Linked DNA regions of Euzebya rosea. The protein of the gene in region 1 binds, or shares a complex with, the protein of each later gene. Links are inferred from orthologs where the notes say so. Each region holds a gene or a part of one and is shown on either strand. Other genes may lie near its edges.

What was found.
Region 2: the proteins of dnaG (region 1) and dnaB are in contact, whole or in part, in a crystal structure (PDB 2R6A), measured with the Geobacillus stearothermophilus proteins. The link is inferred for Euzebya rosea from one-to-one orthologs. Residues at the interface, in WP_049624496.1 of Geobacillus stearothermophilus: Lys456, Leu457, Leu458, Pro459, Ala460, Asn463, Ala464, Leu467, Leu535, Leu536, Ile537, Ala538, Gln544, Glu545, Asp548, Tyr549, His552; in WP_033016901.1 of Geobacillus stearothermophilus: Ser13, Glu15, Ala16, Gln18, Glu91, Leu92, Asp94, Ala95, Val96, Pro97, Thr98, Ala99, Ala100, Asn101, Tyr104, Tyr105, Ile108.

The regions. Positions count from the first base shown.
Region 1 is NZ_PGDQ01000003.1:387,054-393,089, forward strand. What follows is about bases 1,757-4,741. They hold dnaG (DNA primase), read left to right. Parts: upstream 1,757-2,328; coding sequence 2,329-4,155; downstream 4,156-4,741. Other genes in these bases: CUC05_RS04750 (HD domain-containing protein), read left to right, coding at 1,757-2,266; rpoD (RNA polymerase sigma factor RpoD), read left to right, coding at 4,152-4,741. In the rest of the region: CUC05_RS04740 (glycine--tRNA ligase), read left to right, coding at 1-888; CUC05_RS04745 (hypothetical protein), read right to left, coding at 907-1,221; more of CUC05_RS04750, read left to right, coding at 1,250-1,756; more of rpoD, read left to right, coding at 4,742-5,408; CUC05_RS04765 (hypothetical protein), read right to left, coding at 5,434-5,688. UniProt on the Escherichia coli protein: RNA polymerase that catalyzes the synthesis of short RNA molecules used as primers for DNA polymerase during DNA replication.
Region 2 is NZ_PGDQ01000008.1:169,496-175,486, forward strand. The notes cover bases 2,072-5,011. They hold dnaB (replicative DNA helicase), read left to right. Parts: upstream 2,072-2,785; coding sequence 2,786-4,237; downstream 4,238-5,011. Other genes in these bases: CUC05_RS13010 (L-serine ammonia-lyase), read right to left, coding at 2,072-2,493; CUC05_RS13020 (nitroreductase family protein), read right to left, coding at 4,239-4,931. In the rest of the region: rpsR (30S ribosomal protein S18), read left to right, coding at 1-208; rplI (50S ribosomal protein L9), read left to right, coding at 224-808; more of CUC05_RS13010, read right to left, coding at 1,108-2,071; CUC05_RS13025 (DUF4349 domain-containing protein), read left to right, coding at 5,034-5,991. UniProt on the Escherichia coli protein: The main replicative DNA helicase, it participates in initiation and elongation during chromosome replication. Travels ahead of the DNA replisome, separating dsDNA into templates for DNA synthesis.

The DNA.
Region 1 (6,036 bases):
TTCGCCCACGTGCAGCTGACCGCTCGAAAGAAGATCCCCTTCGGCATCGGCCAGATCGGTCGGTCGTTCCGCAACGAGATCACCCCCCGCAACTTCATCTTCCGCGTCCGCGAGTTCGAGCAGATGGAGATGGAGTTCTTCTGCAAGCCCGGCACCGACGAGGAGTGGCACGCCTACTGGATCCGCCAGCGCTACGACTGGTACCGCAACCTGGGCCTGCGCACCGAGAACATCCGTATCCGTCCCCACGCCGATGACGAGCTGTCGCACTACTCCAAGGGCACCGTCGACATCGAGTACCGGTTCCCGATGGGCTGGGGTGAGGTGGAGGGCATCGCCAACCGGGGCAACTTCGACCTGACCCAGCACGCCGAGCACTCGGGCAAGGACCTGTCGTACTTCGACCAGGCTGCCGACGAGCGCTACATCCCCTACGTCATCGAGCCGGCGGCCGGCGTGGACCGGATCGCCCTGACGTTCCTCGTCGACGCCTACCGGCAGGAGGAGGCGCCGACGGCCAAGGGCGGCACCGAAACCCGGACCGTCCTCAAGCTGCACCCCGAGATCGCGCCGGTGAAGGTCGCGGTCCTGCCGCTGTCGAAGAAGGACACGCTGACCCCGACGGCGCGAGAGGTCAACGACCTGCTCAAGCCGCACTTCGCCAACGTGGACTACGACGAGGCCGGCCAGATCGGCCGCCGCTACCGCCGGCAGGACGAGGTCGGTACGCCCTTCTGCGTCACCGTGGACTTCGAGACCGTCGAGGACGACCGGGCGGTCACCGTCCGCGACCGCGACACCATGACCCAGGAGCGCATCCCGATCGAGAAGCTGGTCGGCTACCTCCAGGAGCGCTTCGCCCAGCCGTGGAGTCCCGACACGGCCTGAGCCACCGTCGGAACGGGGTCAGCGCAGGTCGCGCCGGGCCCAGGGGTCGTGCGGCTCGGCGTCGGCAACCGCATCGCGGACCAGCCGGGCCGCATCGGACTCGATGCGCTCGGTGCGCTGCATGATCTGCGCGACCCCGCGGGCCATCCACGCCGCCAGCCGCAGGACCGTCCCCGCGATGAACGTCACGACCCAGGCGATGATCGCGAACGGCAGGTTGCCGTCCCTGAACAGCAGGGCGCCCGCGACGACGCCGGCCATGCCGGCGACGTAGACCAGGCCGTCGGCCACACGGGCAGCGACCACGAGCTCGTTCGGCTTCACGGGTTCCATCGCGACGCCGATGCTAGCCTCGTGGTCGGTGGCAACGTCACGAACCCCCCGTGATCGAACCGAGGAACTGGAGCGTGCCAGCCTCTCGGGATGGGCGACGTTGTCCGCAGAGACCAAGGGGCGCGAACAACACGAGCCGGCCGATCCGCTCCGCTCGACCTTCCAGGTCGACGTGCACCGCATCCTCGCCTCGACCGCGTTCGGACGGCTGAAGGACAAGAGCCACGTGCTGCTGGCCCCCGGCGGGGACGGGTACCGCTCGCGCATCGACCACACGCTGTTCGGGTCACGGATCGCCCGGACCATCAGCCGGGCCCTGCGGCTGAACGAGGACCTGACCGAGGCCATCGCCCTGGGCCGTGACCTCGGTGCTGCGGCGTTCGCGCGGGCCGGGGACGAGGCGTTCGGACTGTTCACCGAGGAGCCCTTCCGCCACAACCACCAGTCGGTCAGGGTGGTCGAGCTCATCGAGCAGGACGGCCAGGGCCTGAACCTGTGCTGGGAGGTCCGCGACGGCATCGCGACCCACACCGTGGCCGCGGAGATGCCCGCCACCCGAGAGGGCGAGGTCGTCCGCCTGGCCGATCGGATCGCCGGCGTCATCGGCGAGCTCCGCGACGCCCTGTCCGTTGGGGTCATCGTGTCGGAGGACCTTCCCGAACGGGCCACGAGCATCCTCGGCCCGACCCCGGAGGACTGGATCACCGCACTGTGCGCGGACGCGGTGCAGGCGTCGGCCGACACCCCGGAGATCCGCCTGTCCAGCCCCGCCGCGACCGCCCTCGACGCCATGGAGGACGTCGCGACGACCCGGGTCAGCGGTCGCCACGGGGTCCTCGCCGAACGGGCACGTGGCGCGCACTGCCTGTCCAGCCTCGTCGTCTTCTACGTCGACAACCCCGGCCGGCTGCCCAGCCAGTTCCGCAACGGCGGTGATCCCGAGCTGCAGCGCGTCATCGACTTCGTCACGTCGCTGACCGACGGCCAGGCCCTGCGCCTGTTCAACCAGCTGCTGCTGCCCCGGCGGTCACCGCACCGGCTCTGAGCCGACGCCGAGTGCCCGTGGGTCCCGACGACGTCGCAACCCGACACTAGACTCGGACGGACGTGGCTGGGCGCATCAACGATGACGACATCCGGACCCTCAAGGACCGGATGGACATCAGCGCGGTGATCGCGCCCTACACCACGCTGAAGGGCAGCGGCACCAGCCTCATGGGGCGCTGCCCGTTCCACGAGGAGCGCAGCGCATCGTTCTCCGTCAACCCGGTCAAGGGCGTGTACTACTGCTTCGGTTGCAACGCCCACGGCGACGCCATCGGGTTCGTGATGGAGATCGAGGGCCTGTCCTTCGCCGACGCCGTGGAGAAGCTGGCCCGGCAGTTCGGCGTGGACCTGCGCTACCAGGAGCTGCGGCCCGGGCAGAAGGCCGCGCTCGGCAAGCGCACGCGGATGCTGGAGATCATCGGCGAGGCCGCCGCGTTCTACCGGTCGCGACTCAAGGCCGACGACGGGGCCGCTGCCCGCAGCTACCTGCTGGACCGGCAGGTCCCCGCCGGCGCCTGGGAGGTCTTCGGGATCGGATGGGCCCCGGACGCCTGGGACGAGCTGTCGACCCACATGCAGCGCAAGGGGGCGGCCGCCAAGGACCTCATCGAGGCCGGCCTGTCCACCCAGGGCAAGCACGGGCTCATCGACCGGTTCCGTGCCCGGGTGCTGTTCCCCATCCACGACCAGCGGGGCAACGACGTGGTCGCCTTCGGCGGGCGGATCCTGCCCGACGGGCCGGTGGTCACCAGGATCGACGGCACCGCCCCCAAGTACATCAACTCGCCGAAGACCGAGGTCTACGACAAGTCCACCACCCTCTACGGCCTGCACCTCGCGCGGCGGGAGATCGTCAAGCGCCGCGAGGTCCTCGTCGTCGAGGGGTACATGGACGTCATCGCCCTGCACCTGGCGGGCACGACCCAGGCCGTCGCCCCGTGCGGCACCGCCCTCACCGAGCAGCACTTCGCGATGATCGAGCGGATGGACGCGAGGGTCACGCTCTGCCTCGACGCCGACAACGCCGGGTTCGAGGCTGCCGAGCGTGCTCGGGAGCGGGCCGAAGCGGCGAACGTCACCGACCTCGGCGTCCTCGTCCTGCCCGAGGGCAAGGACCCGGCCGACCTGGTGGCCGAGGGCGGCGCAGCGGCGGTCGAGCAGGTCATGGCGGGCCGCAAGACCGCGGTGGAGTTCCAGATCGAGCACAAGCTGCGCACCGCGGACCTGTCGACTCCCGAGCTGCAGACGGCGGCGTACCAGTCGACCTTCGAGCTGCTGGGCCGCATCGACAACCCCTCGTTGCGGTACAAGTACGTCTTCGACGTGGTCGCCCCCGCGGTGGGGCTGCCGGCGCAACGGATCGAGGACGAGCTGAACCGGACGTACCCACCCGGGGGACGGGGCCGGACGACGACGGCGGCCCCGCCGGATCGCACCGTCCTGCCCGGAAGCCGCGATCCGCAGATGCAGCTCGAACGGCAGGTGCTGCAGGTCGCCCTGCAGCGGCCCGAGCTGCTGCCCGACGGGTGGCAGCTACTGGACGAGCAGGTCTTCACCGCCGAACCGTCGCGCCAGCTGTTCCGGGCGATCTGCAAGGCCGGTGACGACTTCGAGGCCGTGCTCGACGCGATGCCCGACGACGACATGCGTCGCCGGGTCCGGGGACTTGCGGTCGCCGAGCTGACCACCGTGCCCGAGCAGACCGCGATCGCCGGGCTGCTCGAGGCCCTGCGGGGCCGGGACGCCAAACGTCGATGGCAGGCGGCCCGCAACCGGCTGTCGGACAGCCGCGAACGGCTGGCACCGGAGGAACGCGGCGAGCTGATGCGGGAGATCGGCGAGCTCGAACGGGTCTGGCGGGCCCACGAGGGAAGGGGGGCGCTGTGAGCAGCGCACAACGGATACCGCAGGAGGGGACGGCCGATGCCCCGCCTGCGGCGGCGAAGGCGACGACCGGACGGGACGCCGCCGAGGTCGAGGCGGCCCTGCTGGACGCCCATGCGGTCACCGACCTGCTGCACGTCGGCCGTCAGCGGGGGTACGTGACCCCGCAGGAGGTCGACGACGCGCTGGCGGGCGCACGGGTGGGGGAGGGGGCCGACACGGCGCTCACCAGCCTGCTGTCGGCCGAGGGCATCACCACCCGCAAGCCACCCCCACCACCGCCGAAGGCCGCGCCCCGCCGTCGTGACCCCCCGTCGGATGTCGTGGTGCCGGCGTCCACAGGGGATCCGGTGCGGCTGTACCTCCGGGAGATCGGGCGCGTCGAGCTGCTCAGCGCCGAGGAGGAGGTCGACCTGGCCAAGCGCGTCGAGGCGGGGCTGGCCGCTGGCGTGTTCCTCGCCTCCCTCGACGTCGACGACGACGACGCGATCGTCCGACGTCGCCAGCTGACCCGGGTGGAGCGCGGCGGGCACATCGCCAAGCGGCGGCTGGTCGAGGCCAACCTGCGGCTGGTCGTGTCGATCGCCAAGCGGTACGTGGGTCGGGGCATGGTGCTCCTGGACCTGATCCAGGAGGGCAACCTCGGGCTGATCCGAGCGGTGGAGAAGTTCGACTACCGCAAGGGCTACAAGTTCTCCACCTACGCCACCTGGTGGATCCGGCAGGCCATCACGAGGGCCATCGCCGACCAGGCCCGGACCATCCGCATCCCCGTCCACATGGTGGAGACGATCAACAAGGTCGTCCGCACCCAGCGACGGTTGCACCAGATGCTCGGCCGTGACCCGACCTCGGCGGAGATCGGGGCAGAGCTCGACATCGACGAGGAGAAGATCGAGGACATCCTCAAGATCTCCCAGGAGACGGTCAGCCTCGAGACGCCCGTCGGTGGCGAGGACGACGCCTCGCTGGGCGACTTCATCGAGGACGAGGCCGCCGTGGTACCGCTCGACGCCGCCAGCTTCCACCTGATGCAGGACCAGATCCGCGGGGTGCTCCACACCCTCAACGACCGGGAGCAGCGGGTCATCGCGCTGCGCTTCGGGCTCGACGGGGGGCAGGCCCGGACGCTGGAGGAGGTCGGCGACGAGTTCGGCGTCACCCGTGAGCGGATCCGCCAGATCGAGGCCAAGACGCTGGCAAAGCTGCGCCACCCCTCACGATCCGATCAGCTGCGGGACTACCTGCGCGACTAGGCCCGTCGGTCGGCCCCGCCCTGGGTCAGCCCTGCCCGTCGAGGCGGTCGTGCAGGTCCAGGACACGTCCCATCTGCTCGCCGGCCTGACCGACGGCGGGGAACTCCTCCTTGGCCGACGACCAGGCCTCGCGCAGCCCGTCCTCCAGGTGACGGGCGGTGCGGGATCCCATGAACACATCTGCGGTCTGCCGGATGGTCTCGTAGCGTTCCCGGCCTGCCTTGGCGCCGAGCACGTAGCCGACCGCGAAGCCGGTGACGACCCCGAACCTGAATCCCATCGCTGCTGTCCTTCCCGCGTCCCGTGCACTGTGCTGACCGACACCGTACCGAGGGTGGGGACGGGTCGGGGAGATCAGCAGGTGTTCATGGTCCAGCAACGGCCGGGAAACACCTGCGGCCTAGCCTGCGCGCCGGAGGTGAGGCACCGATGGATGACATCCGAGAGACGCTGCTCCAGCGCGCCTGGCTGTACGCCGACGCCGAGTCGTTCCGCGCCGGGGTCGACGCTGCGCTGGCGGCCCTTCGCGCCGAGGACCCGGGGGATCGCACCGGAGGCGCGGTGGGAAATGTGGCTCCGAGGGTGGGACTTGAACCCACAACCTATCGATTAACAGTCGATTGCTCTG
Region 2 (5,991 bases), on another replicon or contig:
CGCCAAGAAGAAGGAAGACTTCTTCAAGGCCAACAAGATCACCTACATCGACTACAAGGACGTCGAGATGCTGCAGCGTTTCGTGTCCGAGCGCGGCAAGCTCCGTTCCGCTCGCGTGACCGGTGTCAACCCGCAGCAGCAGCGACTCCTCGCAAAGGCGATCAAGAACGCCCGCGAGATGGCGCTGATGCCCTACACGAACCGCTAGGAGCGCTGGTCTGCGATGAAGATCATCCTGAAGGCGTTCGTCGACAACCTCGGTGACGCCGGGGACATCGTCGACGTGGCCAACGGCTACGCCAACAACTACCTGATCCCCCAGAACCTGGCGATGCGTGCCACCAAGGGCGCCGTCGCCGACGCCGAGGCCCTGCGCCGGTCCCGCCTGAAGCGCGAGGCCGTCGAGATCGCCGACGCCGAAGAGGTCAAGAAGGGCCTCGAGGGTCGCACGCTCGTCATCACCGCCACCGCGGGCGAGGACGGCACGCTGTACGGCTCCGTCGGCAAGCGCGACATCGCCGAGGCCGTCGTCTCCACGACGGGTGTGCAGGTCGACCACAAGAAGATCGTCCTGGACCGTGCCCTCAAGGAGGTCGGCCAGCACGAGGTCGGCGTCAAGCTCCACCGCGAGGTCATCGCCAACGTCATCGTCGACATCGTCGCCGACGAGATCATCGAGTCCGGTGACCTCGAGTCCGCCCTCGAGGACGCCGACAACGCGGCCGAGACCCCCGAGGTCCCCGCCGTCGACGCCGACGCCGACGAGGCAGAGGTCGACGCGGCGGTTGCCGCCTCCGCCGACGCGTAGGCCAGACACACAGCCAGCCACACAGCCAGGCATCCGACGACCCCGCGCCCACGGCGCGGGGTCGTTGCGGTTGTCCCGCCGCGATCACGAAGTGCAGTTCAGCCACTCGGCTGGCAAAGGTGCACATCTCGGAGCGGCGCCGGTGCAGCTCGGCCGACGAGCCGGCAGAGCTGCACAATTCGCCGGGACCCCCGACCCGCGGGCCCCCGACCCGCGGGATGCCCGACCCGCGGGCCCGTCCGACCCGCGGGATGCCCGACCCGCGGGCCCGTCCGCGCTGCGCCGGCAGGAACGGGCCGTCAGCACTCGGGGAAGGAGACGGCCAGGCCGCCCTCGGAGGTCTCCTTGTACTCGCGGCGCATGTCGTCGCCGGTGCGCTTCATGACCTTGATGACCTTGTCGAGGCTGACGACGCCCGCCACGACGGAGTGGAGGGCCAGCTGGGCGGCCGAGTGGGCCTTGGCCACCCCCATGGCGTTGCGCTCGATGCAGGGGGCCTGGACCAGCCCCTTGATGGGATCGCAGGTCAGGCCGAGGTTGTGCTCCATGGCGATCTCGGCGGCGTTGGCGACCTGGTCGATCGTGCCGCCCATCAGCTGGCACAGCGCGGCGGCCGCCATCGACGTGGCCGTACCGACCTCGCCCTGGCAGCCGACCTCGGCGCCGGAGATCGAGGCGTGGGTCTTGACCAGCATGGCGATCGCCGCCGCTGTGGCCAGGGCGGCGTGGATCTCCTCGCGGGAGTGGCCCTTGCGGTCGGCGGCCTCCACCAGCACCGCCGGGACGATGCCGGCGGCCCCGTTGGTCGGCGCGGTGACGACCCGGCCGCCCGCGGCGTTCTCCTCCTGCACCGCGAAGGCGTAGGCCTGGGCCCGGGCGATGTCGGCGTAGGCCTCGCTGACCTGCCCCTCGCCGATGCGATCCAGCAGCAGCCGGGCGCGACGCTGGACCGCGAGCCCGCCGGGCAGCTCGCCGGTGGTCGTGGTGCCCCGCTCGATGCAGGAGAGGAAGGTCTCCCACACCGCGTCGAGGTGGGCGACGGCCGACGCGCCGTCGTCGTCGGACAGCGCCCGCTCGTTGGCCAGCACGACGTCGCCGAGGGTCCCGCCGATCTCCCTCGCCCGCTGCATCAGGGACTCGGCATCGTTGAAGGGGTGTGGAACCTCACGGGGCTTGCCGGGCCCGTCGTCGCCCCCGGCCACCTCCTCGGGACGGCGGATGAACCCCCCACCGATCGAGCACCACGTCGAGGATGTCGTCGACCCGTCGTCGAAGGTGGCGTGGAAGACCATCGTGTTGGGGTGGGGCAACACCTCACCCTTGGTGTCGCGGGCCCGCAGGAACACCACGTCGTCGGGGTGCAGTCGCACCCGCGCGCCGCCGGACCACGCGACGTGGGGGTCGGCCGACAGCGTCTCGCGCAGGGCCAGCACCGCGTCGATGTCGCAGTCGTGAGGTTCCCAGCCGTGCAGGCCGGCCAGGACCGCCAGGTCGGAGTGGTGGCCCCGCCCCGTGGCCCCCAACGACCCCTTCAGCTCCACCCTGAGGGACCGGGGCACACCGCCGTGCCCGATGAGCTCGGCCCTGGCGAAGGCAGCCGCCCGCATCGGTCCGACGGTGTGGCTCGAGGAGGGGCCCACACCGATCCGGTACAGGTTGGCCAGACGGATGTTGATGGGGTTCATGCGTCCATCGTCGCCGAAGATTCGCCGGCCGCAGGCAGCTCCTGCGAAGAACCGGCCACGGACACGAGGATCTCGGACGATCCGACGGTGGGGTGTGGACAACCCCGTGGACAAGCCGCTGTTCTCGTGGATGGCCCGGCGCAGCGTGTGGAGAAGCCGCCCGCTCCTGTGGGTGGACCCAACGATCCCCCGCAGGTCGTCCGGATCGGTCGCGACCGATAGCGGATGTCACACCCCACAGGCATCCTCCCACGGACGCCCCCTCACGACCGACGGTGTCTGGAGACCGCCCGTGGCAACCGTTCCCGATTACGACGCACCCTCCCCCGAAGGGGGGTACCAGCGCACGCCTCCCTACTCGCTGGAGGCAGAGATCAGCGTCCTCGGCAGCATGCTGCTGTCCGCCGACGCGATCGCCGAGGTGTCGGAGTCGGTCAACCCCGCGGACTTCTACCGCGGGGCCCATCGCACGATGTTCGAGGCGATGTGCGACCTCTACGACAAGGGCGAACCGGTCGACACCGTCACCCTCGCCGACGAGCTCGAGCGGCGGGGCAAGCTCGCCGACGTCGGCGGCGCCATCGCCATCGCCGACATCTCCGCCCAGGTCCCCACGCCCGCCAACGCCGTCTACTACGCCCGGATCGTCACCGACCGCGCCCTCAAGCGACGGCTGATCGAGGCCGGCTCGACGCTGACCAAGCTGGGCTTCGACCTGGAGAAGACCGGTGCCGACGCCGTCGACGAGGCCGAGGCCCACGTCTTCGACCTGGCCAACAAGCAGCGCAAGGGCGAGTTCGTGCCCATGCGAGACCTGCTGTCGGAAGCCTTCGACCTGATCGAGAAGCTGCACGAGTCCGACTCGACCATCACCGGCCTCGAGACCGGCTTCACCGACCTCGACCAGCTGACGTCGGGCCTGCAGCCCGGCCAGCTGATCATCCTCGCGGCGCGACCCGCGATGGGGAAGTCGACGCTGGTGACCAACATCATCACCAACGTCGCCGCCGGCCAGCGCAAGCCCGCCGCCATCTTCTCCCTCGAGATGGGCCAGATGGAGATCGTGCAGCGCATGCTGTCGGCGGAGGCCAAGCTCGACTCCGACCGGCTCCGCACCGGCAAGCTGCGCCACGACGACTGGCCCAAGCTGTCCAAGGCGATGGGCAAGCTGTCGGAGGCGCCGCTCTTCATCGACGACACGCCGGGCATCACCATGATGGAGATCCGCTCGAAGTGTCGCCGGATCGCCCAGCGCCACGGCCTGTCGCTGATCGTCGTGGACTACCTGCAGCTGATGGAGTCCCACAAGAAGTCCGACGGCCGTGTGCAGGAGGTCGCGGAGTTCTCGCGTGGCCTGAAGGTGCTCGCCAAGGAAATCGGCTGCCCGGTCATCGCGCTGTCGCAGCTGTCGCGAAAGCCGGAGGAGCGGACCGACCGCCGCCCGATGCTGTCGGACCTGCGTGAGTCCGGTGCGATCGAGCAGGACGCCGACATCGTCGGGTTCATCTACCGCGACGAGGTCTACAACCCCGACACCGAGGCCAAGGGCGAGGCCGAGCTGATCATCGCCAAGCACCGTGCCGGTCGGCTGGCCACGGTCCGCCTGTCGTTCCTGGGCCACCACTCGCGGTTCGCCAACATCGCCCGCACCCCCGGACCCCCGCCCGGTTCCGGTGGCGGTGGGGGCGGCTACGCACCGCCGCCGGCCGCACCCGCCTACCCCTCCACGGGTGGGGCCATCTGAGTCAGCGCCAGACGACGACCTCGTCGAGCGGCTTGCGGTCGATGTCGGGAACGACGGCGTCGGGGGCCGGATAACCGACGGGCAGCACCAGGTAGGGCTGCTCGTGCTCGGGCCGCTGGAGGATCTCGGTCAGGAAGCCCATGGGGCTCGGGGTGTGAGGCAGCGTGGCCAGCCCCATCTGGTGCAGCGCCGCGATCAGGAACCCGGCGGCGATGCCGCAGGACTCGCTGGAGTAGTAGTTCTTCGACCGGCTGCCGTCGGGCTGGACGGTCCACCGGTGACGCAGCATCACGATCAGCCACGGCGCGTCGGTCAGGTGGGTCTTGACGTCGTCGGTGCCGAGCGGGGCGAGGGCACGCAGCCATTCCTCCGGGGCCCGGTCAGCGTAGAAGGCCCGTTCCTCCTCCTCGGCCGCCTCGCGGATCCGCCGGCGTTCCTCGGGGTCGGCGACCACCACGAAGGTCCAGGGCTGCCGGTGCGCACCGGACGGGGCCGACGCAGCGACCTCGAGCGCCGCCTCCACCAGCTCGCGGGGGACCGGGTCGGTGGCGAAGGACCTGACCGAGCGTCGGGTGCGCATCACCTCCCGCAGGTGGGTGGAGGTGGCGAGCATCGTCGCCTCGTCCTGGCGCCGGAAGTCCAGCGGGCGCATCACGGCCGGGGGCATGGGGGCGGGGGGATCGGCAGGCGTCATCGGCCGGAGCCTACGACCGTGATCGGTGACGGAACCCTTTCGTGGAAACCCGGGGGTGATCGGCGGCGTCGGACCGGGCACGCGACCACCCGGAGGACCCCCATGGAACACACCCACAGCCCGATGCCCCGCCGCAGCCAGGCCCCCAGCCGACGGCGGCGATGGACCCTCCGGCGGTCAGCTGCGGTTGCCGTCCTCCTGCTGTTGCTCGCCGGGGCCTGCTCCTCCGACGACGCCGGCGACATCGCCAGCACCGACACCGCCGAGCGCAGCGACATCGCCGCAGACGACGCCGGCACGTTCGACGAGGAGGCCTCGGATCGCCTCGGAGAAGAGGAGTTCGGGTTCGGCGAGGCCGCGGTCGCCGAGGCCGAGGCGCCGGCACCCGCCGAGGACGCCGGCGACGCCGGTGACGGCGGTGACGCCGAGGACGCCGGCGACGCCGGTGACGGCGGTGACGCCGACGCGGTCGGACCGACCGGCTCGGTCCCCACGAGCGTGCCCGACACCGCCACGACGGGGGAACGGATCATCAAGGAGGGCACGGTGACCCTCGAGGTCGACCCCGGCGCCTTCGACACCGCGTTCGGCCAGGTCATCGCCCGCGCCCAGGCCCTCGGTGGCCACGTCTCCGGGTCGTCGTCCTCCACCGACACCGAAGGGCTCGTGCAGGGACAGGTGACCGTCCGGGTCCCTGTCCGCAGCTTCGAGGACCTGCTGACCGCCGTCGGTGAGGCAGGCGACATCGTGGACCGCAACGTCACCAGCCAGGACGTCAGCGAGGAGTTCACCGACCTCGAGTCCCGCCGGCGCAACCTGCGGGCCCAGGAGGGCTTCTACCTCGGCCTGCTCGCCGACGCGACGAACGTGTCGGACGCCATCGCGATCCAGCAGCAGCTGGAGGACATCCAGCGACGCATCGAGGAGATCACCGGCCGGCTGAACCTGCTGGCGGACCGCTCGTCGTTCTCCACCCTCACCGTCCGCATCCACGAGCTCGGCGCCGACGCCGTCGAGGAGGTCGTCGAGGACGGCCCACAGCTGGGCACCTACGTCGAGA